2 regions of the Paenibacillus sp. GM1FR genome follow, and region 1 is predicted to be linked to the other one. Evidence: riboswitches for the same ligand, from Rfam matches in the RefSeq annotation. Region 1 holds a riboswitch; the other holds the start of a gene.
The links. A riboswitch is a leader RNA that binds a small molecule or an ion and turns the genes downstream of it on or off. The one in region 1 is predicted to bind glycine.
Positions count from the first base shown of each region.

Region 2: linked by a shared signal. The riboswitch ahead of sdaAB (L-serine ammonia-lyase, iron-sulfur-dependent subunit beta) and the one ahead of gcvT (glycine cleavage system aminomethyltransferase GcvT) in region 1 are both predicted to bind glycine.

Region 1 is NZ_MKZL01000044.1:76,667-92,774, forward strand. It holds gene PAEAM_RS22855 (UDP-glucose--hexose-1-phosphate uridylyltransferase) at 1-487, shown strand, start outside; gene PAEAM_RS22860 (MSMEG_1061 family FMN-dependent PPOX-type flavoprotein) at 644-1,216, shown strand; gene PAEAM_RS22865 (iron-containing alcohol dehydrogenase) at 1,309-2,472, shown strand; gene PAEAM_RS22870 (NfeD family membrane protein) at 2,750-3,286, shown strand; gene PAEAM_RS22875 (flotillin family protein) at 3,350-4,900, shown strand; gene glcT (glucose PTS transporter transcription antiterminator GlcT) at 5,066-5,920, shown strand; gene ptsG (glucose-specific PTS transporter subunit IIBC) at 6,207-8,258, shown strand; gene PAEAM_RS22890 (HPr family phosphocarrier protein) at 8,336-8,611, shown strand; gene ptsP (phosphoenolpyruvate--protein phosphotransferase) at 8,604-10,316, shown strand; gene gcvPB (aminomethyl-transferring glycine dehydrogenase subunit GcvPB) at 10,554-12,044, opposite strand; gene gcvPA (aminomethyl-transferring glycine dehydrogenase subunit GcvPA) at 12,125-13,480, opposite strand; gene gcvT (glycine cleavage system aminomethyltransferase GcvT) at 13,477-14,613, opposite strand; glycine riboswitch at 14,831-14,931, opposite strand; glycine riboswitch at 14,935-15,057, opposite strand; gene gcvH (glycine cleavage system protein GcvH) at 15,401-15,793, shown strand.
Region 2 is NZ_MKZL01000027.1:277-16,384, forward strand. It holds partial or broken gene PAEAM_RS19150 (collagen-like triple helix repeat-containing protein) at 1-724, shown strand, start outside; glycine riboswitch at 860-984, shown strand; glycine riboswitch at 989-1,125, shown strand; gene sdaAB (L-serine ammonia-lyase, iron-sulfur-dependent subunit beta) at 1,262-1,951, shown strand; gene sdaAA (L-serine ammonia-lyase, iron-sulfur-dependent, subunit alpha) at 1,941-2,918, shown strand; gene PAEAM_RS19165 (alpha-glycosidase) at 3,102-4,862, opposite strand; gene PAEAM_RS19170 (response regulator transcription factor) at 5,089-5,772, shown strand; gene PAEAM_RS19175 (HAMP domain-containing sensor histidine kinase) at 5,799-7,328, shown strand; gene PAEAM_RS19180 (ABC transporter ATP-binding protein) at 7,414-8,328, shown strand; gene PAEAM_RS19185 (ABC transporter permease) at 8,325-9,041, shown strand; gene PAEAM_RS19190 (ABC transporter permease) at 9,043-9,777, shown strand; gene PAEAM_RS19195 (acyltransferase) at 9,871-10,431, opposite strand; gene PAEAM_RS19200 (PAS domain-containing hybrid sensor histidine kinase/response regulator) at 11,111-13,819, shown strand; gene PAEAM_RS19205 (L-lactate dehydrogenase) at 13,983-14,936, opposite strand; gene PAEAM_RS19210 (hypothetical protein) at 15,482-16,108, shown strand, end outside.

The DNA.
Region 1 (16,108 bases):
AGTACCACACAATACGGTAACACCAATCGTTCGTCGTAGTGCAGACGGTGGGTATGAGATGGATCTCGTCTTGCGTAACAACCGCACAAATGATGTGCATCCAGAAGGCATTTTCCATCCGCACCGTGAAATGCACCATCTGAAGAAAGAAAACATTGGTCTGATCGAAGTGATGGGGCTCGCCATCCTGCCAGGTCGTTTGAAAGAAGAACTGGACAGTATCGCGGATATCCTCGCTGGAGATGCTAAACTTGCTGAATCTGCCAAAGCTTCTGATCATGTGTTGAACAAACATCTGGGCTGGGCGGAAGAATTGATTAAACGGTTTGGTCCTAAACTGGACAAAGAACAAGCCGTTGCTATTGTACAGCAGGAAGTTGGCTTGAAATTTGCCGAGATTCTGGAACATGCAGGGGTCTACAAATATGATGAAGCAGGACGCCAGGCTTTCCGTCGTTTTGTAAGCAGCATGGGATACACTGAATAGTAATCAACAACCAAGAGCACTCGCCCAACTAGGAGCGGGTGTTCTTTGTCATTTGTGCGCATTGGAATGGGCTTCTGGGCCAGTTATAATGGAGTGAAGTCCTAGAGTACCATGATGAATTGAGGAAATGGGGTTAATGATTTGGAAAAGAAGGCATTGAATATTCCATTGATTACAGATGCAGAGGAACTGCAAGGCATGGTGGGGGAACCGCATGAACATGTGCGTAACAAGGCAATCTCATTTGTGGATTCACATGTTCAGAACTTTATATCCATGTCACCATTATTTTTCCTCTCCACCTCCGATCGTGATGGAAAAAGTGATGTGTCACCTCGGGGTGATGGAGCAGGATTTGTGAAAGTCTATGATACATATCGGCTCGTTTATCCCGAACGCCCAGGCAATCGGCGGATAGACTCGTTGTTGAACATGTTGTCGAACCCTGGTATTGGTATGCTCTTTTTGATTCCGGGTATGAATGAAGTGCTGCGTATTAATGGCACAGCATCCATTACTAAGGATGAGGAATTCATCGCCAGTATGGGCTGGAGTGGTAAAACCATAGGTGCGGCTGTCATTGTAGATGTGGAAGAGTGTTTTATCCATTGTCCGCGGGCATTTAAACAGGCTGGATTATGGGCCTCAGAAACATGGGTAGATGCTGAGAATTTGCCTTCATCAAGCGAGATGTTTCGAGCTCATTTGGAGATTAACGGGTTGTTATAAAGTGAGTGACTATCGATTTGTTTTTCTATAAACAGGGTACTATAATTGGAGTTGCACAAAAATTCTAAACTCCATTGGAGGCGACAATAGATATGAGATCTTTCCAATTCTATAATCCAACCCGGCTGATTTTCGGCAAAGGACAACTGGAAGCATTAAAGACAGAAGTGCCGAAATACGGTAAACGGGTTCTGCTTGTATATGGTGGCGGCAGTATCAAACGCAGTGGTCTGTACGATCAAGTGATCGGTTTGCTTACGGAAGCTGGAGCAGAAGTGACTGAACTGGCAGGTGTGGAACCTAACCCACGTCTTTCTACGGTGCATAAAGGGGTAGACCTCTGTAAAACAAATAACATCGACCTGATTCTCGCTGTAGGTGGCGGCAGTGTACTGGACTGTTCCAAAGCTATCGCTGTAGGTGCCAAATATGATGGCGATATGTGGGATTTTGCTCAGCGCAAAGCCGTTGCACAGGACGCTCTTCCACTCGGTACCGTATTGACCATGGCGGCAACTGGTTCGGAGATGAACTCCGGTTCGGTTATTACGAATCAGGATACACAAGAAAAATTGGGCTGGGGTAGCGCATACTCATTCCCTGCATTCTCTATCCTGGATCCGGTGAATACATACACTGTTCCGCTGGACCAAACGGTATACGGCATGGTGGATATGATGTCCCACGTATTGGAGCATTACTTCCATCTGGATGCCAATACACCGGTTCAACTCGGCTTCTGTGAGACGATTCTGCGTACTGTCATGGAAGCAGCGCCACGTCTGGTTGAAGACCTGGAGAACTATGAACTGCGCGAAACAATTCTGTATTGCGGAACAATGGCACTGAATGGCGTACTGAATATGGGTCTCGCAGGAGATTGGGCAACACATAATATTGAACATGCGGTTTCCGCAGTGTATGATATCCCACACGGCGGTGGACTTGCAATCTTGTTCCCACACTGGATGAAACATAACCTGGACGTGAATGTGGATCGATTCAAACGTCTGGCAATTAATGTATTCGAAGTGAACCCTGAAGGCAAGTCGGACAGACAGATTGCTGAAGAAGGTATCGATGCGCTCAGCAAATTCTGGACATCCATTGGTGCACCTAACCGTTTGGCAGATTACGATATCGATGACAGCCAGATCGACGTAATGGCTGACAAAGCGATGCTGTTTGGCCCATTCGGTAATTTCAAGAAACTGCAACGGGAAGATGTTGTATCCATCTACAAGGCTTCTCTGTAATTCTATAATCACTGCAAAGTGAAAGGACACATTCTGTTGTCCAATAACCGCAAGTCTCCTTCATGGGGGCTTGCGGTTTTTTCGTGTATTCGGCTGTACACGTGAATAATGGAGGAACTTGAAGCAAGGCGAACAGAATGTCGTGATAATACCCATTATCGGGTTCAGAATACAATTGAGGAAAGATTTTGAAACATTTCCCCCCTTGCTACGTATTTATTTACATGTGGAATGCTCAGTTAGGATGAATTTGCGGCAGAGAGAGGAGGAACAGGGGATGGAAACAATTTATTGGGGGTGTCTAATCGGAGGGGCGATATTTGCGGTTGTCAGCCTTGTGCTGGGTGACTTGATTGATGGCTTGCTGGACGGAGCCTTCGAAATGCCAGGTCTTGATTTTTTCAAACCCGTTGTGTTAGCTGGTTCCATTACAACCTTCGGTGGGGCAGGTATTTTGCTGACACGTTATAGTTCATTAAGTGCGATGTCGGGTCTAATATTATCCCTGCTTATAGGTATTGCTGCAGCCATGCTGGTATTCTTCGCATATATCAAACCGATGCGTAACAGCGATGTCTCGATTGCATTTTCAATGAAAGAGTTATCTGGGAAAATTGGGGAAATTACCATTCCGGTGCCGGAAAAAGGTTTTGGCGAAGTAATGATTCGTTTTGCATCCGGTAGTACGATTCAAACGGCATCCAGTTTTGAACACCTCCCCATTGCGGCGGGAGCCCGTGTTGTTGTGGTGGATGTTGTAGATGGTGTACTGCGTGTGTCGGAATGGGATGAAAATGTACTTAAAGATTTATAAAGTATTCTTATCAACTAAGTAGATTAAGCACTCATCATGAATGAATAAGGGGAGAGATGTGGAATGGAAAATTTGAATTGGGATGTTTTGTTGATTCCTATAGTTGTAGTCGGTGTCATTCTAATTTTAGGTTTGGCTTTCTGGGCGAGATACAAAACGGTCGGACCGGATGAGGCGATGATCGTTACGGGATCATTCCTGGGTAGCAAAAATATCTCCGATGATGATTCTGGACGGAAAATTAAGATTGTTCGTGGTGGCGGTGCATTTATCCTGCCGATATTCCAGCAATCCGAGTTTATCTCCTTATTGTCCCACAAGCTGGATGTCTCCACACCTGAAGTGTACACGGAGCAAGGGGTTCCGGTTATTGCTGACGGTGTAGCTATTATCAAGGTTGGAGGCGCTGTAGAAGACGTTGCTACGGCAGCTGAGCAATTCATCGGTAAACCTGTAGAAGCGCTGAGAAGCGAAGCACAGGAGGTACTGGAGGGGCATTTGCGGGCCATCCTCGGTACAATGACGGTGGAAGAAGTATATCGGAACCGGGATCGGTTTGCGCAAGAGGTTCAAGGTGTAGCAGCTAGAGATCTGAAGAAAATGGGACTGCAAATTGTTTCATTTACCATCAAGGATGTTCGTGATAAACAGGGCTACTTGGATGCTCTCGGTAAACCGAGAATTGCTGCTGTGAAGCGTGATGCCGAGATAGCTGAAGCGGAAGCGATGCGTGATGCACGTATTCAGAAGGCCAATGCGGAAGAGCAGGGTCAAAAAGCAGAGTTGCTGCGTGATACCAATATCGCTGAGGCAGCCAAAGAGAAAGAACTGAAAGTAGCCACGTTTAAGCGGGATCAGGATACAGCCAAAGCGGAAGCCGACCAGGCGTACCATATCCATGAAGCTCGTGCGAGACAGACCGTGGTGGAAGAAGAAATGAAGGTTGAACTCGTTCGTAAAGAACGTGAGATCGATCTCCAAGAAAAAGAAATCGTCGTACGTGAGAAACAATACGATGCTGAAGTGAAGAAAAAGGCAGAAGCGGATCGTTATGCGGTAGAGCAGGCTGCCGAAGCGGATAAAGCCAAAAGAATGCGTGAAGCCGATGCAGTACAGTATTCCATCGAAACACATGCCAAAGCAACAGCTGAGCAGAAGCGACTTGAAGGTCAGGCCATGGCGGATGCGGAACTTGCCAAAGGTACAGCAGATGCAGAAGTTATTCGTTTGCGTGGTCTTGCAGAAGCAGAAGCAAAAGAAAAACTGGCCGAAGCGTTCCAGAAGTTTGGCGAAGCAGCTGTACTCGATATCATTGTCAAAATGCTGCCTGAACTGGCTGGCAAAATTGCAGAGCCAATTGCATCCATTGATAAACTGACGGTGGTAGATACAGGTAAAGGTGAAGGTGCAGCACGAGTGAGTAACTATGTTACCGAACTTATGGCGACCGCTCCAGAGATGCTCAAAAGTGTATCCGGCATCGATGTTGAGCAGCTGATTAAGGGCCTTACGAAGTCTAAAACACCTGCGCCAGTTGCCATTCAACAGAGCGAGGCTGTTACAACTCCTTCTATAATCGACAAGATTGTGGAAAGAGCTGGAGTTGACGAGTAAGAAGCACTTCGAATCTTGCATGGTTGCTCTATTGACCTTAAGGCGAATTTTTGTTACTTTTTAAGCGAGACGTCCGGCGCGGTTTGCCCGCTCCGGGTGTCTTTTCGTTCGTAACAGGGTGTGACTTAATCACACCTAAGATGGTGTGAAAAAGAGGTGCAAACAATGAGCAACTTGCATGTAGATAAAGCGCTAAATAATAATGTAATCATTGCACAGCATCCAGAACACGGGGAAGTCGTTGTTATTGGTAAAGGCATTGGCTTTAACCGAAAACCGAGTGATCACATTCCATTGATGGCTGTGGAGAAAATGTTTATTTTGAAAAACCAGCAGGAGCAAGAGCAGTACAAACAGCTTCTTCCACAGGTGGATGAAGCACTGATCGAGATTATTAACGAAGTTATTACGTATATTGCAGAGCGTACGGACGTTCCTCTGAATGAACATATCCATATTGCATTAACCGATCACATTTCTTTCGCGTTAAAACGCAAGGAGCAGGGCATTATCATACAAAATCCATTTTTATATGAAACCCGTGAGATTTATCCTGAAGAATATCGAATGGGAGAATACGCTGTTCGTCTGATCAAAGAGAAAATGGGTGTAGATCTGGGGATGGATGAAATTGGTTTTGTTGCCCTCCATATCTATAGCGCAATGACCAATCAAAATATATCCCAGGTACGTGAACATTCGCAATTGATCACTGATTTGGTGAACCTGGTGTCTGATCAACTCGATTATTCGTTTGAAACGGAATCGCTTGATTACTCTCGTTTGCTGACTCATCTTCGGTTCGCCCTTGAGCGTGTTCGCCGTGGAGACAAAGTGGAAGAGCTTCATAAGTTGGATTCCCTGCTTAAGTTGGAGTATCCCGAAATGTACTCGCTTGCATGGAAACTGACCAAAGTAATGGAGAAAAGACTGAAACTGCCGGTTTATCCTGCAGAGGTAGGTTATCTGACCATTCATCTGCAAAGGCTGAATCAGCGGAAGGAAGAAGAGAATAAGTGAGATCATTCCAGTGATGGAATGCGGAATTTATTTTTTTGGTGTAAAGGCTTGCAATAGATTAAAACTGGTGCTACAATGGTTTCCGTAATCAAGCAACTGAATAAACATAAGCGACGTGTTACTGACTCGATCAGGCATGAGTTAATTAAAGTGTGATTGTTCTTTCCTTGTACAGGGTATGCTATACCCCAAGGTTGGCACAGTTTACTTTATTAATTCATGCCTTTTTTGTGTTCCCTTGCTTGCATCACAACATATAAATTAGACGAAAGGGAGAAACGACGCGATGTTCAAAAAGCTTTTTGGTGTATTGCAAAGAGTAGGTAAAGCTCTCATGCTGCCTGTAGCCATTCTACCTGCGGCAGGTTTGCTGCTCGGAATTGGTAACATGCTGGTTAATCCAGATTTCTTGCAATATGTAACGGCGCTCGACACCCCTTGGGTGAACTCGATCGCAACAATTATGATGAACGCAGGTCAGATCGTATTTGATAATCTGGCATTGCTGTTCGCCGTCGGTGTAGCCGTCGGATTGGCCGGTGGCGAAGGCGTTGCAGGTCTTGCAGCGATCATCGGTTACCTGGTCATGAATGTTACATTAGGATCTGCGGTAGGTGTTACTCCGGCCATGATCGGTGAAGTACCGGGTTATGCCAGCATCTTGGGTATCCCAACATTAAGTACAGGCGTGTTCGGAGGTATTATCATAGGTATTGCCGCCGCGCTGTGTTACAATCGATTTTTCAAAATCGAACTGCCGTCTTACCTCGGTTTCTTTGCAGGTAAACGTTTCGTTCCGATTATCACATCGGTAGTATCCCTTGTAATCGGGTTGCTTCTTGTGATTATCTGGCCTCCGATTCAAAATGGACTGAATGCTGTATCTCACTTCATGGTAGATACAAGTCCGACCTTGTCGGCATTCATCTTCGGAGTTGTGGAACGGTCATTGATTCCGTTCGGTTTGCATCACATTTTCTACTCCCCATTCTGGTTTGAGTTTGGTGAGTATGTAAATAAAGCCGGAGATGTTATTCGTGGGGATCAGAAGATTTTCTTCAGCCAGTTACGTGATGGCGTTGCTCTCACAGCAGGAACATTCCAAGTTGGTAAATTCCCGTTCATGATGTTCGGTTTGCCAGCAGCGGCACTTGCGATGTACCATGAAGCAAGACCGGAGCACAAAAAGTATGTTGCAGGGATCATGGGTTCAGCTGCGCTGACCTCGTTCCTGACAGGGATTACAGAGCCACTTGAGTTCTCGTTCCTGTTTGTAGCACCAATCCTGTTTGCAGTACACTGTATCTTTGCAGGTTTGTCTTTCATGACCATGCAAATTCTGGGTGTCAAGATCGGTATGACCTTCTCCGGTGGGTTCATTGACTTCCTGATCTTCGGGATTATTCCGAACCGTACACCTTGGTGGGACGTTATTATTGTCGGATTGGTTCTTGCGGTGATCTATTACTTCGGTTTCCGGTTTATCATTCGCAAATTCAATCTCAAAACACCAGGACGTGAAGATGCAACGCCTGAAACCGAATCTGGCGGAGGCTCTGGTTCAACGGATGACCTGCCACATAACATTCTCGAAGCTTTTGGTGGCAAAGAGAATATCAAACATCTGGACGCTTGTATTACTCGTTTGCGGATTGAAGTTAATGAGAAATCCAATGTGAAAAAAGATCGTTTGAAACAATTGGGTGCATCTGGTGTACTTGAAGTGGGTAATAATGTTCAAGCCATCTTCGGAACACGTTCCGACACGATCAAATCTCAGATGCAGGATATTATTGCAGGACGAACTCCAGCACCAACGCCAGCAGCTGCCAAACCAACTCCTGAAGAGGAGAAGGCACAAGGTGAGCAGGGCGAGCGCATCGTTGCTGAGGATATCGTCATGCCAGTCAATGGTGAATTGCTGGACATTACAAACGTACCTGATCCGGTCTTTGCTGAGAAAATGACAGGTGATGGATTCGCAATTTTGCCACATGATGGTACGATAACTTCTCCTGTGTATGGTAAAGTGTTTAATGTATTTCCAAGCAAACATGCCGTGGGCATCATGTCCGATGGTGGTAAGGAAGTGCTTGTTCATATAGGTGTTAATACGGTGAAGCTGAAAGGTCAAGGCTTTAACGTACTGGTACAGGAAGGTGATCTGGTATCGGCAGGTCAGCCGATTATGGAAGTGGATCTGGAGTATGTCAAAGCAAATGCTCCTTCGATCATTTCACCAGTTATTTTCACTAACCTGCCAGAGGGCTCCACAGTAACTCTGAAGAAGAGTGGAGTGCTGAAAGTTGGCGAACAGCCAATCATTGAGATAAAATAAGAAGTGTTACGACGATGGCAAGCAAGTGTAAATATATGCAATGCCTAAACCAAACTACTGAAAGTGAGATGATTGTAATGCAACAAACATTCAGAATTACAGACGAAGATGGTATCCACGCACGTCCGGCGACAGCCCTGGTTAATACAGCAAACAAATTCAAAGGTGCAGAATCCTTTGCAGAAGCTAACGGTAAAAAAGTAACTTTGAAATCTATTCTGGGTGTTCTTTCCCTCGGATTGGAACAAGGCGACACCATCAGCATCATCGTTGAAGGCGAAGGCGAAGCTGAAGCTCTTCAAGCTTTGACTGACGTTATGGTTAACGAAGGGTTGGGCGAAATTAATGCTTAATGTCTCCGGGATCGCGGCTTCGGCGGGTATTGCTATCGCCAAGGCGTTTATCTTGGAGCATCCTGATTACTCTGTAGAAAAACGCCAAATTAACGACGTTGACGCAGAGATCGCGAAACTCGACTCAGCTCTGGGTAAATCCCAGGCTGAGCTTGAGGCGATCAAAGAGCGTACTTTACAAGAGCTTGGCGAGAAAAAAGCAGAGATTTTTGCTTCGCATTTGCTCATTTTGAATGACCCGGAACTGATTGATCCGGTTAAAGCTAGAATTGCGGATGACATGATCAATGCAGAATTTGCTTTGAACGAAACGGCATCGCAATTTATCTCCATGTTTGAGAACATGAAGAGTGCATACCTGCAGGAACGTGCAGCAGATATGCGTGACGTTACCAAACGTGTGCTAAATCACTTGCTTGGTATCGACTTCATGAGTCCGGCTGAGATCAATGAAGAAGTGATTGTGCTTGCGGAGGATCTAACACCTTCCGACACGGCTCAATTGAATCGCCAATTTGTTAAAGGTTTTGCAACTAACATTGGTGGACGTACTTCTCACTCGGCAATTATGGCTCGCTCTCTTGAGATTCCGGCTGTTGTTGGAACCAAGGACATCTTGGCTCAAGCGAAACAAGGCGATATGATTATTGTTGACGGTCTGGATGGTCACGTACTGGTTAACCCTACTGATGAAGTTATTGCTGAATACCGTGCCAAACAGGAACAGTATGATGCACAACGTGCAGAGTGGAGAAAACTTCGTGATGAGCCAACGGTAACAGTGGACAACGTTCATGTTGAACTTGCAGCCAATATCGGTACACCAAATGATGTAACGGGTGTTCTGGAAAACGGCGGCGAGGCTGTAGGCCTGTACCGTACCGAGTTCTTGTACATGGGCAGAGACAAGCTTCCTTCCGAAGACATTCAGTATAATGCTTACAAAGCGGTACTGGAAAAAATGGAAGGTAAACCTGTTGTTGTTCGTACACTCGACATCGGTGGAGACAAAGAGCTTCCATACCTGGATCTGCCAAAAGAAATGAATCCATTCCTCGGCTTCCGCGCAGTTCGTCTGTGTCTGGACCGTCTGGATATCTTCCGTACACAATTGCGTGCATTGCTGCGTGCAAGCGTACATGGAAACCTGCGTGTCATGTTCCCGATGATCGCAACACTCGGTGAATTCCGTGAAGCAAAAGCTGTCTTGCTCGAAGAGAAAGAGAAGCTGGTTGCTGAAGGTATTGCTGTTTCTGACAGCATTCAACTCGGAATCATGGTCGAAATTCCTTCGACTGCAGTTCTGGCGGATCAATTTGCCAAAGAAGTGGATTTCTTCAGTATCGGAACGAACGATCTGATTCAATACACGATGGCTGCTGACCGCATGAACGAACGAGTGGCTTATCTGTACCAGCCTTACAACCCAGCCATTTTGCGTTTGGTTAAAATGGTTATCGATGCAGCGCATCGTGAAGGCAAATGGGTTGGCATGTGTGGTGAGATGGCAGGAGACGAAACAGCAATTCCATTGCTGCTTGGTCTTGGATTGGATGAGTTCAGCATGAGCGCAACCTCCATTCTGCCAGCTCGTAGTCAGATCACCAAGCTGTCCCGTGCGGATATGCAGGAACTGGCTGCTAAAGCTCTGGATATGCAAACGGCTGAACAAGTTGTTGAATTGGTTCAAAGCATTCAAGCGTAATTTTGCCGGGGTTTCCTCCGGATTTGAGGTTTTTCTTTTTCCGATAATGAGCTGCATTGATGCAGCGATTTTGCCGGTATCCGCTGTTACAGCGGGTACTGGCTTTTTTTGTTGCTCGAACGTATAGGAATTAGAAGGGGAGTACGAGGAGAAAGGTCCTGTAATGTCTAGCCAAAAAAATGCTCTTACTGGTGTAGTTAACATCAGCAAGAGCATGATTAGTAATACACTTAGTGCTTAACTGCAAGCACAATTCAGTACAGGTTTGCGTGCCGCGGTTGTCTCATCAAGACGAGTAACCGGTGTTCCGTAAGGTGCGTTCAGGACCAATTCAGGTGTCTCTTCCGCTTCTTTGGCAATCCGTATCATCGTATCAATGAATCCATCCAACGTTTCTTTACTTTCGGTTTCTGTCGGCTCGATCATGATGCATTCCTCCACGTTGAGCGGGAAGTACACCGTAGGTGGGTGATATCCAAAATCAAGCAATCGTTTGGCAACGTCAAGTGTGCGTACACCATATTGCTTCAACCCCCGACCAGACATGACAAATTCATGTTTGCATACACCCGGATACGGAATCTCGTAGTAAGGTGCGAGACGGGCCATCATATAGTTAGCATTGAGTACCGCACATTCAGATACACGGCGCAATCCTTCCGGTCCATAGGTACGAATGTAGGCATAGGCACGTACCAATATACCGAAGTTACCGTAGTAGGCTTTCACCCGGCCAATGGATTGATCGCCTTCACGATCGAATGCATACATACCATCATCATTCTTGATCACCATTGGTTTAGGCAGGAATGGAATCAGGCGATTCTTCACACCAACTGGTCCGGCACCTGGTCCACCACCGCCATGAGGTGTACTCATCGTTTTGTGCAAGTTCAGATGCACCACGTCAAAGCCCATATCACCCGGACGTGTAATGCCCATAATGGCATTGGAGTTGGCTCCGTCGTAATACAACAAGCCACCAGCCTGGTGTACGATGGATGCAATCTCCTGAATGTCTTTCTCGAACAAACCAAGTGTATTCGGGTTGGTCAGCATCAATGCTGCCGTATCGGAACCAACGGCCGCACGGAGCGCGTCCAGATCGACCAGTCCGTCTGCACGGGACGGAATTGTCACAGTCTCAAATCCTGCAACGGTTGCACTTGCCGGGTTGGTACCATGAGAGGAATCAGGCACGATGACTTTGGTACGTTGTTCGCCACGACCTTCGTGGTAGGCACGAATCATCATAAGTCCAGTCCATTCTCCATGGGCACCAGCGGCTGGTTGCAAGGTCACAGCGTCCATACCTGTCAGACCTGCAAGGTCGTTTTGCAACGTATATAACAGTTCTAGTGCACCTTGAATGCTGGATTCGTGCTGGTACGGATGGATTTTGGCAAAACCGTTATAACGGGCAACATCCTCATTAATCTTTGGATTGTATTTCATCGTACAAGAGCCCAGTGGATAGAATCCGTTATCTACGCCGAAGTTGCGGCGGGACAGAGCGGTATAGTGTCGAATAACATCTACCTCAAACACTTCCGGCAGTGCCGCTGCTTCCGAACGGAGCATTTCCCGGGGAATCAACGTATCGGCAGACTGGCGAGGAACGTCACATTCTGGCAAGGAATAAGCGACACGTCCAGGGCTGCTGAGTTCAAAAATCAATGATTGTTCCGAAGCAGGAGATAAGGTCTGTGCGTTGAATTTTTCTAACACAGATTGAGCCGAAGTGGAGACAGCTGTACTCGCTTCCGATTGTCCTTGTACCGATGTTGTCGTTGTCGTCGTTTCCTGAGTCACAGCGATCCCTCCAATGCTCGTGCGAATTCGTCAATCTCTTCCTTAGTGCGCCGTTCTGTAACAGCAATCAGCATATGTCCGGCAAGCTCCGGATAATCACGTCCAAGTTCGTAGCCACCAATAAAGCCCGCATCCAGCAGTTTCAACTGAAGAGCATTCACGTCTGTTCCTTCAGGAAGTTTAATCACGAATTCATTAAATGTTGGTGCATTAAAAGTAAGGCTAACTCCAGGAATTGCAGTTAATGTATTCAGGGTGTAATGACTCTTTTGCAAATTCAGATCCGCGACATCGATCATACCCAGTTTACCCATGATGGACATATACACAGATGCGCTGAGTGCAAGCAAAGCTTGGTTGGAACAGATGTTGGATGTCGCCTTTTCGCGGCGGATATGCTGTTCACGTGCTTGCAGTGTGAGTACAAAACCACGCTTGCCGTTGCGATCCGTGGTCTGGCCTACGATTCGGCCAGGAATTCGGCGCATATGAGGCTGGGATACAGCGAAATATCCGCATGTTGGACCGCCGAGTGAAGCGGCGATGCCGAGGGGCTGCGCATCACCTACAACGATGTCGGCACCCAGCTTGCCTGGGGCTTCCAGCAGACCCAGCGATAGCGGGTTGGCACTTACAACGAGCAGGCCCTTGTGCGCATGCACGAGGTCGGCAGCCTGCTTCACATTTTCCACGGCACCAAAGAAGTTCGGACTCTGGATCATGACAGCAGCGGTATCGTCGGATATGGCTGCTTGCAGGGCATCCCAATCAGTGACGCCATCCTTATAACCAATCTCGACAATCTCCAGACGGAGTCCGTGCGCATATGCCTGCAATACCTGACGGGCTTCCGGATGAACGGTACGGGATACGATAAGCTGTTTGCGACGTGTTGCTGCTGCGGCGAGATTACCGGCTTCCGCAAAAGCTGTTGCGCCGTCATACATGCTGGCATTGGCTACAGCCATACCGGTTAATTCACAGATGTAGGATTGAAATTCGAAAATGGCCTGTAGTTCACCTTGGCTGATCTCAGGCTGATAAGGTGTGTAGGCAGTGTAAAACTCGGAACGGGAAATGACATGATTGATGACGGAAGGAACATGATGATCATATATGCCTGCGCCGAGGAAGCTGGCGTGTGTTTCAAAATTGGCGTTGGCGCCGGCTTGTTTGGACATGTGACGTGTCAGCGCATATTCATCAAGTTTGGAGGATACGGGCAGCTCGCCCTGATAACGGATCTCCTGCGGAATGTCCTGAAACAGATCCTCCAGCGTATCCACACCGATGGTTGCGAGCATGGCGCTCTGATCTTGCTCAGTCATGGGAATATAACGGTGCTTGCTCATGCTTGATCAGCTCCTTGAGTAGGTGTCTTCGACGTACGTGTCCGTTTATGAAAAGGGGTCTTCGCGACCTCGGCTTTTAGTTTCTTGCCGCGGATCTCAATCTCAAGCGGGGTTCCCAGCGCAGCGTATTTGCTGTCGATGAGGGCAAGCCCCAGATTACGCTTCAATGTAGGTGATTGCGTGCCTGTTGTCACTTCACCAATCTGTACGCCTTCGGCGTAAATCGGATAGTGGGGGCGGGGAATACCGCGCTCCAACACTTCGATGCCGACCAGTTTGCGGGCGGGCCCGTTAGTTTTTTGCTGTAACAAGGCTTCGTGTCCTATAAAAGGTCCGGCATTCAGCTTCACAAACATGCCAACGCCAGCTTCGAGTGGAGAGATAGTTGCCGACAATTCCTGTCCATACAGAGGGAGCTTTGCTTCAAAGCGCAGTGTATCCCGAGCACCGAGGCCTGTCGGTACAAGTCCGTGACCTTCACCGGCTTGCATTAATCCATTCCAGACCACAGCAGCCTGGTCCGCAGGAACATATAGTTCAAAGCCATCTTCACCGGTATATCCGGTACGGGACAACAGTAATTTTACTCCACATACTTCAGCATCCTGCACAAAACGAAACGGTTCAATCGAGCTTACATCCGTATCTGTAACTTTCCCGATAATGTCTACAGCCAGTGGACCTTGCAAGGCGAGCAGCGCCGTTTGCTCCGAATCGTTGGTCATACTTACGCCGGGGATCAAGTGCTCTTGCAGCCACGCCCAATCCTTGTCGATGTTGGAGGCGTTAACCACAAGCATATAATGCTGATCTTCCAGCTTATACACGAGCAGATCATCCACCACACCGCCATTTGGATAACACATCAGGGTGTACTGGGCTTGACCGGGAACCAGCGTGGTCACATCATTGGTCATCATTTGTTGCAAAAAAACTTCAGCCTGCTCACCCTGTACTGTGAATTCGCCCATATGGGATACATCGAACAGTCCCGCGCGCTCGCGTACTGCTTCATGTTCTTTCTGGATTCCGCTAAATTGTACCGGAAGCTCCCAGCCTCCAAAATCAATGCACCGTACGCCTTCGTATTGCTGATACAGTGGGAAGAGTGGTGTTCTAAGCAAATCGGACATCAAATCACCTCGTCATGGGCCGTCAGCCGGCCGGATATACAATCGTGGATCAATGAACCAGGGTGTTTTTAAATTTTCAGCTAGATATTTTCATCACATAAGTATGGTAAGGGCAGCTATGGCAGCGCCGTTCTACATCCTGTTTTTCGTTTTTTGGGAAAAAGGAAAAGGACAGGCCAAAGAATCGGCATGCCAAGTAGCACGCTGTATTCTAAGGCTCTGTCCCTTGTACCTGAGAGTTACCCCGCTGCGTTGCGCAGCAGGTTTCCCCTTGGGTGATCATAACGCCCGCACAGGGCGAATAGATGCTCTCCAGAGTTGCGTCCCGTAAAAGTCCTTTTGCCTGAGAGATTCACCCCCGCTTATCGGTGGTTTACTCCTTCGGCGTTACCTCATGTACATCCCGAATCGGGTGTCACGGGTAATCTCTCCCTTTACATTCATCCGCGGGTATAACATAGTCCAATAAACACATTTACTCCTCTCATTAAAACGTGAATCCACTACTGATGTCAAGAACGATATCATAGATAATTATTTAAAACCGAATATTTAATTTAGTTTTTATTTTATTGTTCGTGTATTTAAAAAGACTACGCTTACTATTCTAATATTCACCAGTATATGAAGAAAGAGTGTAATCCGGTTACAGGATTTAGAGGTGTTCAGCAAATAAATTGTGAGGTATCTTGACATTTGATTCAAAAATGTCATACGCTATGTTCTGGGAAAAAGGTTAAGGTCAAAGAACGCATGTACTCATTAATGAAAAGCGAGGCGGATATCGATGAGCGAATTGAAAAGTGATTTCCTGTACAGTGAAGAGCACGAATGGGTGCAAACCGTAGGGGAGGATACTGTACGTATTGGCATTACCGAGTTCGCGCAGCATCAGCTGGGTGACATTGTGTTTGTGGAATTGCCTGACCTTGAAACCAATGTAAAAGCAGAGGACATCATTGGAACGATCGAATCGGTCAAAACGGTTTCGGACTTGTTCTCTCCCGTCACAGGTTCAATTACTGCAGTCAATGATTCGTTGCAGGACTCCCCTGAACTTGTGAACAGCTCTCCTTACGAGGAAGGCTGGATGATTGAGATCCGTGTTGAGGGAGATCTGACAGCAGCATTGTCTACATTGATGAATGCAGACGCGTATCGGAAACATACGGAAGAATAGTATCAACGAACTTGTACTTATTAACATATATTTTATAATTAAATGATATGAGCTTCATATTGTTTCGACCTGTGTGAGCCGGATGCTTGCACAGGTTTTTTGTGCTTTCCAAGAATGGTTTTGAATGTGGATTGAAGCAGATTGTGGATGTAAATCACCTGATTGGACCAAGCTATAGTTTAGAAAATGATTCTGGAAATGACAAAAGTCATAGGCAAGAAAATCCTTGTGTACCAATGGGTTCAGCCATTATGCATCAAGTAAAACGATTACATAACCTAATGTTGTCATCATTGTTCATGACGAAAGTACGCT
Region 2 (16,108 bases), on a different contig from region 1:
GACGTCCGGAGTAACGGGAGCAACGGGAGCGACCGGAGTCACAGGGGTTACAGGTGCCACAGGCGTAACCGGAACAACCGGGACGGCTGGTGTAACGGGAGCAACGGGAGCGACCGGAGTCACAGGGGTTACAGGTGCAACAGGCGTAACCGGAACAACCGGGACGGCTGGTGTAACGGGAGCAACGGGAGCGACCGGAGTCACTGGGGCTACAGGTGCGACAGGTGCGACGGGAACAACCGGGACGGCTGGTGTAACGGGAGCAACGGGAACGACCGGAGCCACTGGCGCAACAGGAGCTACTGGATCGACAGCAGCTTCTGCCCCTGCGGATTCTTCCTTGTTTGCTAACAGTCAGACAGCGGCATTGGCTCTTCCATTGACCGGTGAAACGACCATTCAGACACTTAATGTACCCGTGGTGGCAGGTCAACGCGTGAAAATCGATAATAGTACACAAGTAGCGGTAGTTGTAGGGTCTAACTGGAGTATCGCATATAACGTTAACCTGAGACGTAACGGAGTTCTAATTAATCAATTGCAGCTCTCACGAACCGGTAATGCTTCGGGAACGTTGAGGTTTCTTTCTTCCAACACCTACGTGGATACTGCTCCTGCAACAACTACTAACGTATATACAGTAAGTATTGAATTTACGACAACTAGTAACGTCACGAGTGCCTCAGCGGAAGTGAGAAATATTAATGCTATTCGCTTCAGTTAAAATAGACATCGGACTTATGGTAATTACACGTTACTTTTGTTGACATATATGATATTGTGCATTACTCTATGGGTATACTTGATCAAAAATTTAGAAATGTACCAATTCGAATCGAATTAAAATAAATACAGCGGATGATAACGAGCGGGAGAGACCTGGATTAGCCGAGCACAATGGCTAGTGTTCAGGCACCGAAGGAGCAAGCTGCTGTGCACCCGGCGCAGTGGTTAATCTCTCAGGTAAATGTACCATCGTTGGACGCAACTCTGGAGAGTGCGCGAACTGCGCCACCCAAGGGGTATATGATCAGTCAGCCCGGTGAACTTGTCTGTAATCGCAGGCAGTTCACCCTTGTCGTGAGACACTGCTGATCGTGAAACTCTCAGGTATCGAGGACAGAGAGAGGGCCTAAGGCCTTCTTCTGTCCTTTTTTGATGTCATCATATCTAAATAAGGGACATTGTGGTGAAACTCCTGGATCGAAATGACGAATACATTTTACAAATATGAATCATGATTAATAATGGAGGGTTACAAGTGCGATTTAAAGATGTTTTCTCAATTATTGGTCCATCGATGACGGGGCCTTCAAGTTCACATACAGCTGGTGCGGCAAGGTTAGGAAGAATTGCTCGTCAGTGGCTGGGATGTACGCCAGATCGTGCCCGGCTGACGCTGTACGGTTCATTTGCAGATACGTATCAGGGGCACGGAACAGATTTGGCACTGATCGGTGGTCTGCTGGATTATGTCACAGACGATCCGCGTATCCCGGATGCAGAGCAATACGCAGAGGAAGCGGGCATGGAGGTTGAGTTTTATACAAGTGGCCTACCTGCTCCTCATCCAAATACGGTCAAAATTGAGTTGTGGCATGGAGAACGTGCCTGCTCCTTAATCGGTGCATCCATTGGTGGTGGAAGCGTATCCGTGCATTCGATGAATGATTTTCGTGTTCAGATTAGTGGTGAGTTTCCAACACTTGTTCTGCGACATGCGGACAAAGCAGGGGTGCTTGCATCGGTAACGTCCACGATCAGTTCATCCGGGGTTAACATCGGGTATATGCAGGTGGACCGGAAAGCCCGTGATGGCGAAGCGCTTACCGCGATGGAAATGGATGGTGTGCCTAATCCTGATATGCTCAAGCGTCTAAGGGAGCTGGACCATGTATTGGACATTCGTGTCATTGATTTGAAGAGAGGAGTTGATTCGGATGCGGTTTAAACATTTGCACGAACTGAATACGATCTGTACAGCAGAATCCAAAACCATTGCTCAGCTGATGATCGAGGAGCAGGTTCAGGAGACCAATACACCGGAAGCGGATGTTGTGAAGCAGATGTCTGAATATTATCAGGTGATGAAGGAAGCGGTACGCAAAGGGTTAACGGAAGATACGACATCACGCAGTGGATTAACAGGTGGAGACGGCAAAAAAATGGCTGAGTACATTCGCAAGGGTGAGACTTGCTCGGGAGATGCTTCCGCACTTGCCATGGCGTATGCCCTGTGTGTATCTGAAGTGAATGCCTCCATGGGCCGGATCGTGGCAACACCAACAGCCGGTTCCTGCGGCATTATCCCGGGTGTGTTTATTAGCTCACAGGAGCGGTTTGGCTGGACGGACGAACATTTGGTGAACGGGTTGTTCTGTGCGGGGGCGATTGGTTATGTTATTGCCAACAATTCATTTATCTCCGGTGCCGAAGGTGGCTGTCAGGCGGAAGTGGGTTCCGCTATTGGCATGGCTGCGGGTGCCATGGTTGAACTGCGTGGAGGTACACCGGAACAGGTTGTTCATGCCGTTGGTTTGGCGTTAAAAAATACACTGGGCCTTATCTGCGATCCGGTCGCAGGCCTTGTTGAAATCCCGTGCATCGTCCGTAATGGACTGGGTGCAGTTACGGCGCTGGCTGCGGCTGACATGGCCCTGGCCGGAGTGCGTAGTGCCATTCCGTCAGACGAAGTCATCGATGTCATGCTGGAAGTAGGCAGTGCGATGCCGAGCCGCCATCGGGAGACAGCCCAAGGCGGGTTGGCCCAGACGCCAACAGGCCGCAAAATGATGCAAAAGCTGGCTAAACCAAAGGCAAAGCGTGCCGAGCCTGAGCAGGAGTCGAAACCAGCGGATTCTGACACAACTACAAGTGGGGCGGACAATGCTCAAGTGGACAAGGGTACTCAGGTTTAAGCTGAACCGGGACCACCGATATATAAATCAGTGACATTATGATGTATAACGGCGAATACAAAAATACAAAAACAAGCGTCCGCGAACCCGAATCCGGGTTATGCAGGACGCTTGTTTTATGCTACCAGATGAAGCGAAGTTAGGATACTTATATTTGACTTCAGATGAATGTGTATTATGACTCTAGTTCTGGCTCACAGCCGTACTCAGTACGGCATATCCATACGCGGGCAATTCAATGGCGAGTACGCCATCTTCCTTGGCAGTACGATGGTTTCCGCCGAATAACTCGGTCCATTCCTCGTCACCAGCCTCCAGCTCGACAATAGCCGTCTCTTCTGATCGATTGAACAGAACCAGAATGCGTTCCTCCTCATTTTGCCGTTCAAATACCAGTTGGCTGCCATCATGACGAGCCTGCAGGAAACGAACGGTGCCTTCTGCACGCAGGGCAGGATGAGCATGACGCAGGGAGATCAGCTTCTGATAAAAGTCGAACAGCTCTCGGTCCTGCTTTGCTTCATCCCATTCCATGCATTTACGGCAACCCGGATCATGTTCGCCATCCATGCCAATCTCGTCTCCGTAATAGATGCACGGAGCACCCATGTAACTGAACTGGAATAACGCAGCCAGCTTCATCTTGCGCTGGTCGCCTTCACACAGCGTGAGCAGCCGCGTGGTATCGTGGCTGTCCAGCAAGTTAAACGCCACTTCGCTGGCCTGAAGCGGATAACGGGATAACTGTCGCCCGATGGAGTTTGCGAACTGTTCGGCGTGCATCGTATTTTTCACAAAGAATGCATTCACGGCATCGGTAAACGGATAGTTCATGGACGCATCGAACTGGTCGCCTTGCAGCCAGGAGGAAGACTCGTTCCATACTTCGCCCAGAATATAGGCATCCGGATTAGCCGCTTTGACTACACGGCGGAAATCACGCCAGAATGCATCGTCCACTTCGTCTGCCACATCCAGCCGCCATCCGTCCGCACCTACTTCCTTGATCCAATACTCGGCAACCTCCAGCAGATAGGCCTTAACCTCAGCATTCTCCGTATTCAGCTTTGGCATATGCGCTTCGAATCCGAAGGTCTCATACGTAGGAATGCCGTCCTTCACGTCCAGCGGGTATTCATGTACATGGAACCAGTCCTTATATTTGGATTGTTCTCCGTTCTTCTGTACATCTACAAACGGCGCAAATGTCTTCCCGGAATGGTTGAACACAGCATCCAGAAGTACGCGAATTCCGCGTGCATGGCACAGCTCGACCAGTCGTTTCACGGTATCTGCGTCACCAAAGTGCCGGTCTACCCGCAGGTAGTCTTCGGTATCGTATTTGTGATTGGTGGTGGCTTCAAAGATGGGGGTGAAGTAGATCGCATTAATGCCAAGATCGCTGATGTAATCCAGATGGTCGATTACGCCCTGAAGGTCACCGCCGAAGAAATTGAAAGGTGTCGGCTCACCACCCCACGGCTCTACCTTTTCCGGACTAATATCCGGGTTGCCGTTGGCGAATCGTTCAGGGAAAATCTGATAGAACACTGCATCCTTAACCCATGCAGGGGGTGTGAATACAGCTCCAGCATGAATATAAGGGAACTGGAACATACGACCCGGATCGTCCGGTTCTTTTTCCTGGAAGTCCGTCTCGGTCATCCAGATCTGTTCGTCTCCGTTTTTGAGCAGAAAAGAGTATTTCAGTCGGTGGTAGGGAGGTTTCACCTCACCCTCGAAGTAATCGAACATGGAGTCAGAGGTGAACTTTGTTAAGGGAACCAGCGCTTTGGTTGCATCCCACGCATATTTATCCCCGGTCAGGGCATGTACCTCGGTCAGATCATTCTTTTTGGCACGCAGGCGCAGATGGATTGTATCTTGGTCATAGGCATAGGCCCAGTTTCGTTTCGGTTGATGATAAATAGCTTCCAGCAACATAATGATTTCCTCCCGTCAGGTGTAGAACTAGTATGTACTTGGTAGACTTGATGGATATGACGTTACCCAAGGTAATGGATAAGCTATAATTAGCATGTGTGGTAACGTAAAGGCTTCAACATTGTTTCAACAAGACATGAATCCATATGTTATAGACAGCTTTTATCATGAAGATGTTCAGATATATCATTAACCCAATGGGGGCAGAAAGGAAACGAATATTCGGATGAAAACCAAACTGTTATATATTGAAGACGATACGGAAATTGCGACTTGGGTCAGAGCCGATCTGGAGGAGCGCGGTTATGAGGTGGTATGGCTCGGCAGTGGTGAAGGTGCAGCGGAGGCTGCTGTCGGTTGTTCACTCATTATTCTTGATGTCATGCTGCCTGGGCTGGATGGATTTACGGTGGGCCAGCGACTGAAAAAAGAACATCCCGCCGTGCCCATTGTCATGCTCTCGGCCAGAACGTCCATTGACGATAAGTTGCACGGTCTTGATTTTGCCGATGACTATGTGACCAAACCATTTCACCCCGATGAACTGGCTGCCCGGATTGAAGTACAACTGCGTAAGGCAGGAACAGCGGTCTCATCGGATACAGCCCTGAAGCTGGATCATCTCTCCATCTATGAGAAGGACAACCGGATCGTCAATGAGGAGACGGGAGATGAGATTATTTTATCGGGAAAACAGTTCCACATCTTCGCCTACCTGCTACGACATATGGGCATGATTCGAACCAAAGAGCAGATCTATGAAGCCGTCTGGAACGAGCCCTATCTGGATGGGGACAAAACTTTAATGGTACATATTCGACATCTACGCGAAAAGCTGGAGCTTGATCCGGCCAATCCTGTAGTTATTCAGACGGTCCGTGGTGTGGGATATCGTGTGAAGAAGCCATGATTCGGTTGTTCAGAGAACGGAAGATCATGAAGGGAGAACGAAGCATGGAGCAAAAGCAATCCGGGCGGCGCAAGCTTCGCTTTGGGCGGTCCTTGATGTCCAGATACATCCTCCTGATCTTGGCGGCTGTATTATTTGTGCCCGTTGTACTTCCGATCATATCCGTTATATATATTGTTGTAGTGAATAACACGGACACGAATATGAACCACGCCGCGCCTTACGGTGATGTTACTAAGATCAGTAACCTCTGGTCACATGAAGCGAAGAACCTGGATGGTGCTTCGGATGAAGAGATTAAGGCCCGGTTGGAGCAATTACATGGCTCGTATCCCAAAGCTTCCATGTATCGTGTGAAAGCGAGCGGTGAGACCCTCTTTATTCTCGGTAGTGAAGATGTAACGCTTCTGAAATCCACGTCGCCGGATGGCAGGACAGACACGACATTGAGATGGTCACTGGATTCCGGGCAAACGGCAGAGACCCGAATTCCAGCCTTATGGAATGTAAACAATACGGTGCAATTCATGAAAGAAGCTTCTTTTCGCGATCCACTGACCGTAGTTGCATATATTGGCGGAGCTGAGCAGGACAAAGGACAGGGATTCATGATCATTGAAGTGCCACGGTCACTTCTGCAAATGAATCAGAGTAACTGGCCGATGGAACTCTTGTATCTTGGTATCGTAATGACCCTCATCTTTCTGATCTTTATCATTATGTCGATTCTCTTCTTCGCACGCATTCGCAAACGACTTATTCGGTTGCAGACGGCCATGATGACCACAGGCAAGGAAGGTCTCCCGCTTCCGGTAGATATCCGCCGGACAGACGAGATTGGTCAACTAGAGGAATCCTTCAATCAGATGGTGCATCAACTGTCCGACAGCCGCCACCGTGAACGCGAAGAAGAACAATTGCGCAAACGTCTCATTGCAGGGCTTTCCCATGATCTGCGCACCCCGCTAACGGTGATTCGTGGACATATGCATGCTTTGCACAAGGAAGAGCTGAGCGAGCAAGGTGACCGTTCATTACATCGCATGGAAGCAAAGATGGAGGACCTCGGCGGGCTCATTGACAACATGTTATCCTACAATTTGCTCACAAGTGGGAAATATACACTGAAGCTGGAAGAGAAAGATATACTTCGGATCGTCAGGGAAACGGCGGCCGCCTGGTACCCGGTCTGGGAGAAAGAGCAATTCGATATTGATATTGACCTGCCAGAGGAACCGTTGATTTGGCATATGGATGAACAGGGCATGCGCCGTATTCTTGATAATTTGTTCCAAAACGTGATCCGTCATGCCGCCAACGGGAAATATATTGGTATATCTACTCAGGAGATTCAGGGTGAGACGGCCATCGTTATTCAGGATCGGGGTCCGGGAATGCAACAGAATTCCGACACAAAAGGCACAGGTCTAGGCTTATCCATTGTAGACCTGTTGATTCGTGAGATGGGTCTGCGCAAGCGGGTAGAAAGTTCCGATACGGGTGTCCAGACATATATCTACAGTGGTAAGGGAAACAGGGAAACAACAAACCGCTGAATTAGCTTTTTTAAACTAAACTTAAACTAGAGACTACTTTGGCTTTAACCTTGGAAGGTTACGATAGTTCTGAGGTGATCATACAGTGAGTGAAAATATTATTCAAACGGCTAATCTATGGAAAACATACCGGGACCGTGCAGCGGTCCGTGAACTTGATCTGCATATTAAAAAGGGAGATATCTACGGCTTCCTCGGTCCCAACGGCGCCGGCAAAACAACAACGATTCGCATGCTTCTCGGCTTGATTAAACCAACCAAAGGTGTGATCCGTGTCTTCGACAAGGATATCCGCAAGGATCGCATGGATATTTTGCGCCGTGTGGGTTCCTTGGTCGAATACCCGTCCTATTACGGCCATCTGAACGCAGTAGAGAATCTGGAAACTTTGCGCCGCATCATCAATGTACCAAAATCCAGAATTGCTGAAGTGCTGTCCATTGTAGATCTGACCAAGGATGCCAAACGTTCAGTGAAGGGGTATTCCCTTGGGATGAAGCAACGTCTGGGTATTGCCAGCGCTTTGCTGGGTGAACCAGAGCTGCTGATTCTGGACGAACCAACGAATGGGCTTGATCCTGCCGGTATTCAGGAGATTCGGGAACTGATCAAACGCATGCCGCTGGAACATGGCATTACCGTTCTGGTTTCCAGCCACTTGCTGAGTGAAGTCGAACAGATGGCAAGTCGTGTTGGTATTATCCGTGAAGGCAAGATGGTGCTTCAGGATACCATCGCAAGTCTGCATAGTCAGACGGGTAGCTCTATCCGATTAACGGTTTCCGAGCCGGAAGAGGCTATGAAGCTGGCGAGAGAACAGGGCCAATTTGGTCAGCAACAAGGTTCTGCATTAACTTTTCCTTATATGGATAACAGTTCAGTGGCACTGCTTGTGCGCCGATTAATTGAGCAGGATCATGATGTGTATCGTGTAGAGGAACAGCGTCAGTCGCTGGAAGATCTGTTCATGCGGGTCATTGGCGAGGGGGCTTCCATATGACCGGGCGTGCATTATCGTCAGACTGGCTCAAGATTCGGGGGAAAGGGATCTGGTTTCTTGTCTTTCTGGCCCCTCTTGGATTGACAGCGATGCAGGCGCTTAATTTTGGCTTACGGCTGGACTATCTGAAAGAGCAGTATGCAGATAACCTGTGGGGCGGATTATTGGGCAATGTGGTTGTCTTTGTGCCCTTGTCTCTGATGCTGGGAGCAACCATTCTCAGCTCCATGATCGCTAATGTTGAGCATGAACAGGGATCGTGGAAACAGTTGCTCGCGATGCCCATTCCCAGACCAGCCGTGTATTTAGCCAAGTTCCTGCTTGCTTGTGTGCTGCTGGTGATCTCCTGCCTGCTCTTAACCGCAGGCATTGTAGGTCTGGGTCTGATCCTCGGATTCCATGCCAGCGAAATACCTTGGACACATGCGATCAAGCTGGGTCTATTGCCTTTGGCTGGTGCACTTCCGGTGTTGTCACTGGAGTTGTGGCTCACGATGGTTAACAAAAATCAGGCGCTTCCCGTCACCCTGGGCATCGTTCTCGCGATAACGGGTATGTTCTCACTCAGTATCTCACCAATCTTTCCGCTCGCATGGGCACAGATGGCCTGGAATGGGCCTAATCCATACCTGTATGCAGGCATGGGGGCAGGTCTAGGGTTATTAATCCTGTTGCTGGGTATGATGCATTTTAGCCGGAAGGATGTGGCCTGATATGAGCTTTGCGACAACGTACTTCCGAATCTTGTCCGCTGAACGATTGAAAATGAGCAAATCGCCCATATGGCTCCTGATTCTGCTGAGTCCACTCATTGCGCTGCTCATCGGACTGTTGTCCACGCCATCGGGAAATTGGCAGGTATTGATGACCACGATGGTTTTCCTGCACGGATTGTTATTGTTACCGATGCTTACTGGTGTGTTTACGTCCTTTGTCTGCCGTTTCGAACATGCAGGTGGAGGGTGGAAGCAGATGCTGGTTTTACCGCTCACACGTTCAGGTGTATATGCAGGTAAACTGACGATTGTACTCATGCTTCTGGCGGGCACGCAAGTATTGTTGCTGATGTCCATTCTGCTGGCAGGCATGTTTCACGGCATTACGATGCCAGTACCTTGGGGATTCTTGGTAGGTAAACTGCTGCTTGGCTTGCTGGCCTGTATACCCCTGGCTGCCCTGCAGATGTTCGTTTCATTGGTGTGGAGCAGCTTTGCCGCACCGCTCGCACTGAATTTTGCATTGACCATACCGAATATTCTCATTGTAAACTCGGCGACATATGGGCCGTATTATCCATGGGCACAACCGATGATTCTGATGACACCAGTGGACGGCGCAGGTTTCGGAGCCTACAATGTTCCACTGATCACAATGCTGGCGGTTGTTGGAGGCAGTGCTGTTATTTTCATTGGAATCGGCATGATGTATTTTGCAAAAAAAGAAATCTGAAAAATCCGTTACACCCTTGGTTATCGTAGATCAAAATCCTCTTTAAGCAAAACATGCAAGCTCTATTGTATGTAGGCTTCAGGAGGATTTTTTCTAATGTCTGACCCACCCATCATGAATGGTTAACTCCCGAATGATTTTGGCTGGTGCCCCGGCTACAAGTGTATTTTCGGGTACATCTTTGGTTACCGTGCTTCCTGCTGCCACAACTGCATTTCTGCCAATGGTCACTCCGGGCAAAATAAGCGCGCCTGTACCAATCCAGGCATTATCATGAATCACAATCCGCTTGGCAGTCTGGCTCCCGTCATCCAGCGAGTCAATCCGGTGGTAGGCACTGTCGAATATGCTTGTTCGAGGACCAATCATGACATTATTGCCGATGGTCACTTCAACGTTAGCGGCAATCCCCACACCTGCATTAATCATGACGTCATCGCCAATCGTTAATCGCGCGCCTTTGACCACCGTTAACTGGGTTCCCCAAGGTTTTCCTATGATGTTAAGTCGTTTTCCTACCTGCAAATCACCCAATTTATTCAGATAAACCTTACCCCTGATTCGTGGCAGCAGGCCCATAGAGGGCTGAATTTTACCAAAGATGGCCAAACCTCTTAGTTTACCGTAAACAATTTTAACTCTGTTGGGCAGCATGATTCATCCGTCCTCTCCGTAATCAAAAAAACTTTTTTTAAAGATTATAGCCTTTTCGATACAAAATGTATCGTTAATTTTATATCGAGGCATCATAAGAGCGGCTTATCTCTCTTTCTTTGAGAAAATTTGTTTCAGGTGGGGGTCGGGTTCATCCTCTCAACTCCCTAACGAACCTGAGGAGTACTATTCAAGGATTTGAAGTGATCTCAGCAATCTAAGGAACCTGAGACATGTTATATCCAATGAAACAACCGTTTGCAGCGTATATAACAGGAGATTATGGAGATTAACGTGTCTGATGTTCCTTAAAATTTACAAAGGGCACATGGACGCCAAATAAGATGTCCTGGGTTCTTTAGAAAATCGTTTAGCCATCCGCCAGAATCGGCTGACTTGGACTTGAACTTCAAGCTTGTTAGAGGCTTAATTTGATCCTTGTATAAAATGTCTGCCTTTGCAGGCACCTCCTAAGTAAATCAAAATTCCAAGTATTACCTCACACATCATGTGAATTGAACCATAGATTACAAGCAAAATGAGACGAGAATCTGGTAAAATAAAAAAAGCTGTTTCTAGGCAGGCTTACATGGTTATTCGAGGGTAGGCCCATTTTTGTAAGGGATGATTAATCCCTCCTGTTAGATGAAGATATTGGCTGAGAAAAGAGGGGTAAGCCTTGGATATTAATAAAACGGAAACCCTGAAGCGCATTATTTCTGAGGGAAGTTCTTACCAATCACTGTTTTTTAACCATCCGGATGCCATTTATGTAATGGACATCCATGGAAACTATATTGATGCTAATCCCTCGGTAGAGCGGATATCTGGGTATACACTGGATGACTTGATTCGTATGAATCAGAGTGAGATCTGTCCTCCGGACAGTGAAAATTCACGCAAACAATACATTAAAGAGGTACTGGCTGGACGTTCAGTCAGTAATCCCATTACTTTTTATCATAAAGATGGTTCCCTGAAACAGGCAGAGATAACGTATGTGCCTATAACGGAGGGAAAAGAAGTTGTAGGAATCTATGGCATTGCCAAAGATGTTACCGATATCCTGGAAGTGCAACGTGAGCTTAAGGAGGCACAGGAGAAATATCAGGTGCTGGCTGACCATGCACAAGATCTGATTACAACTTGTGCTACGGATGGCGAGTTGTTATACGTTTCCCCTTCCGTGTACACCTTGCTGGGTTATAAGCCGGAGGAAGTCATAGGTAAGTCCTTCAAGGATTATTGTTATTCGGGAGATTATCCGGACCCTATGGATCTTTCCAAGATCGGCAATGGCTGCAAGATGCGTGTGTTGCACAAGAAGGGACATTATATCTGGATGGAGACATTGGCGAAACCTGTTGCTGGAGAGCGTGGCAAGAGTGTCCAGATTGTAAGCATCAGCAGGGATATCACCCAGCATAAGGATGCGGAAAGACGTCTTCGGGAAAGCCGTCAGCGATACAGATCGTTGTTCGAACATAACCCGGCAGCTGTGTATTCATTGAATCTGGAAGGTAAATACAGCGCAGTGAACAGCAAACTGGTGCAAATGTTGGATATTCCGCGCAATAAGCTTATTGGCCAATCTTTTTTATCCAATCTGGATAAATGCGAAGTGCAACATGGCAAACATTATTTTGACATGGTGAAGCAAGGCGAACCGCAATATTATGAGACCCGAGTCGTCAATTCAAGTGGTCGGAAGATTGAAGTATCTGTTACGAATGTGCCCATTATTGTGGATAAGGAAATGGTGGGCGTCTATGGGATCGTGTCCGATATTACCGAGCGCAAGGAATACACGGAACGGATTCAGGAGCTCAGCAAGCAACATGAGCTGATTCTCAACACGGTTACGGAAGGAATATTTGGTTTGGATGCGGATGGAATCACCATGTTTATGAATCCAGCAGCAGCTTCGATGTTCGGTTATGAGGCGAAAGAATTCATTGGCAAAAACTCACATCCCATCATCCATCACACCCGTGCAGACGGAAGTCATTTGCCACAAGAAGAATGCCCGATCCACATGACCGTGTTGGATGGACAGATACGTTCAATCAAGGAAGATGTGTTCTGGCGTAAAGATGGCAGCAGCTTTCTGGTGCAGTATCAGGTGACGCCGATTATTGAACAGGGACAGATTCAGGGCGCGGTGGTTGTATTTAATGATGTGACTGGCGAACGTGAAATTGTACGTGCCAAAGAGACAGCTGAGCTGGCAGCTCAGGCCAAGTCGGAATTTCTGTCGATGGTTAGCCATGAGATCCGGACACCGATGAACGGGATCGTGGGGATGACAGAATTGTTGATCGGTACCGATTTATCGGAAGAACAGCGTGAATATGCCGAGATTATTCGAGACAGCGGCGATGCTCTGCTGAACATCCTTAATGATATTTTGGACTTCAGTAAGCTGGAATCCGGGAAAATGGCACTGGCTTATGAACCATTTGCATTACGCAAGATGCTGGAACAGGTTGCCGAACTGTTTAAACCGCGTGCAGATGAGAAACATCTGGAGATCAGATATCGTCTCAATCCAAGCATTCCTGAGTTCATGGTTGGTGACGCCATACGTATCCGGCAGATTCTGGTGAACTTGGTTGGAAATGCGCTCAAGTTCACAGATCAGGGAAGTATTGAGGTTGCCGTGGATATTATCAAGGGCAGAAAGCCTGAAGACAGTGTTCTTGATTTTGCGGTGCAAGATACGGGAATTGGCATCCCCGCTGACAAGCTGGATCAGTTGTTTCAGTCCTTCTCTCAACTACACCCGGTGATTAACCGGAAGTATGGTGGTACCGGACTGGGACTGGTCATCTCCAAGCGACTCGTGGAGATCATGGGGGGCAGTATCAGTGTCGAGAGCATAGAAGGGGAAGGCTCGACCTTCCGGTTTGCTGTTCCTGCGGCGAGTGTAGATGCTTCAGCAGAACAGACAGCAAGTCAGTTCCATCATGATCGCACACGTCAAAGTGATAAGGTGGCCATGCGTATTCTGGTGGCGGAGGATCATCCGGTGAACCGGAAGATTTTGCGAGAATATCTGGAGAAGCTCGGATACCACGCAGATGTATGTACTAATGGTGTGGAGGCAATTGATGCCATCTCTCAGAATGCTTATGATATTGTCCTGATGGATATTCATATGCCTGTGATGGATGGACTGAAGGCGACAGACCTTTTACACCGCCTAATTCCACAGGATCGCATACCTCCAATCATCGCAGTTACAGGCAATGCCAAACGTGAAGATAAGGAAGCTTGTCTGGAGATTGGTATGCGTGACTTTATTAGCAAACCGGTTATGCTGAGTGAGTTGAAGCGGGTGTTACAGCAGTGGGGGCCAAGGGACGAACCTCAGCTTGCACCAAATTGAACAACTACTCAAATCAATTATGAAATTGATTCATCTGGCTGTGAAAAATAATAAACGCAAACATGCCAATAACACTCCATGCGAGGAGTCTTATTGGCATGTTGCGTTGGCAGGCTTTTGAAGTTGAGCTGAAGCATACAAAGTGGAGTTGTATACGAATGGCTTATACCAATGTCAGACGATTGATGTTACCTGATAGGATTTCACAGGAATTGTTGAATTTCTCACGTTCCGTTGCATCCAGATTCAATTCGATAATCTCCTGAATGCCATTGCCACCGATGATTGCAGGAACACCGACGCAGACGTTGTGTTGCTCGTACTCTCCGTCCAGAATAGCCGATACGGCGATGATCTTGTGTTCGTCATTGAGGATGGAACGAGTGATATGCGCGAGGGCGTTGCCGATCCCGAATTGGGTAGAGCCTTTACGGGTAAAGATCTCCCAGCCGGCATCCTTTGTTTTGCGTGCGATATCCTCCAGATCCAGATGTTTGAAGCGCTCCTTGTGCTGATCCATAATGTGCATAATCGGTTTGCCACCAATGGTCACATGGGACCAGGCCACGAACTGGGATTCTCCATGCTCCCCGAGAGCATAACCATGCACACTTCGTGGATCGATGGAGAAGACTTCAGACAGCAGTGTTTTGAGTCGTGAAGAGTCAATGGACGTGCCTGTACCGATGACGTGTTCGCGCGGGAGGCCGGATAATTTCCATACCATATAAGTTACTATGTCAACCGGATTGGCAGCGACGACAAAAATCCCGTTAAATCCACTGTTCATGATCGGGACCACGATGTCTTTGGCAATCGATTCCGCTTCCTCCAGAATATCCAGCCGTGTCTGTCCTGGCTTGGGATTTGCCCCGGCAGTTAAGATAATAACATCCATATTGCCACAATCGGCGTACGTGCCTGCATATACCTTGGTGCGGTTATGTGTGAAGTCCATACAATGGGAAAAATCCAGTGCCTGTGCTACAGCACGGTCATACGTCCGGTCCACCATCATAATTTCCCTGCATATCGATTGATTAATCATGGAATACGCACAACTCGAACCGACAAGACCCGCCCCGATCACCGCTACTTTGCCTGATTTGCCTAACACTGCCGTTCAGCCCCCATTTAGATTGATATTTATCCGTTACTCATGCGTCCTATGTTAAGTATAGTCCTTTATTTTATGCTGGAATCCACTTCTACGTTACATAAGATAACACATGAAAAAGCTGTGCAGCAATGATATCCGCTATCGCGGGAGCGTATTGGAGTAACGGAGTTAACAAAATTGACATGAATAATCCATAATCATAAGATTTGACGGCGTTTGCACCTGTGTCATTCGACATGACAGCATTCATGCTCGTTGTCGGATTGGGGGTTATTTGTGCGGATCATATACCTGACAAAACTTCTTAGGAATCCGCAGAAACAGAACAAAACCGCCAAAGGGATCTGCCGAGAAGCTGACGAATACATACGGACAAGCAAAAGATAAGCATACTTGATCCATGAGACAGGTTGCCCCGATCCGATGACGGTTCCATAAAGGAACGCTGAAGCCATAATGTTTTTATTCAAGAATCAATTTCATAACTCACTAAAGGTATTATGAAATTGATTCCCAAAAGACTTCATTCCGGGAGGGAATTAATGATGATTGAAGAAGCAGGAGCAACGACGGAAACGGCCAAGAGCCTGGGCATAGGTGCCAGTACTCTTCGTAAATATGCGGCGGCACTGGAAGAACAGGGATACCGGTTCGAACGGTCAGCCAACAAATCCAGACTATTCAAGTCCGACGACATCGAGTGCATTGAACGGCTGATGACTGAACTCAGAGAGCATAATCTACCCTTGGCTGATGCTGTGGTGACTGTATTGGCTCCAGAAGCACCTGTAGCTGTAGTAGAGGTGGATGTACCGGTGGTGGGAATTGAAGGTCTGTCAGAGGCGGAATGTGCAGCGACAGTCATGTCATCTGTACTCCCTGAAGAACCTGAAATAATGGGTAATCTGAGATCCTATGAAGGTCTGGGGCAACTGGTAAGTGAGGTGACTTATGGTGCTGTAGAACAACAGCAGGATGATCGGGTACAGCTGCTGCAACAGCGGGTCGATGAACTGGAGCTGACCCTTCAGCATCTGGCGGAGACACATATGGCGCTTCAGGAACAGATGGAGAAACAGCGTCTATGGATGAACGAGAAGCTGGAAGAGGAGCGGGATCGTGAACTCGTAACCAATCTGCGCAGTTTCCAGGGAAGAAAACGCAAACCC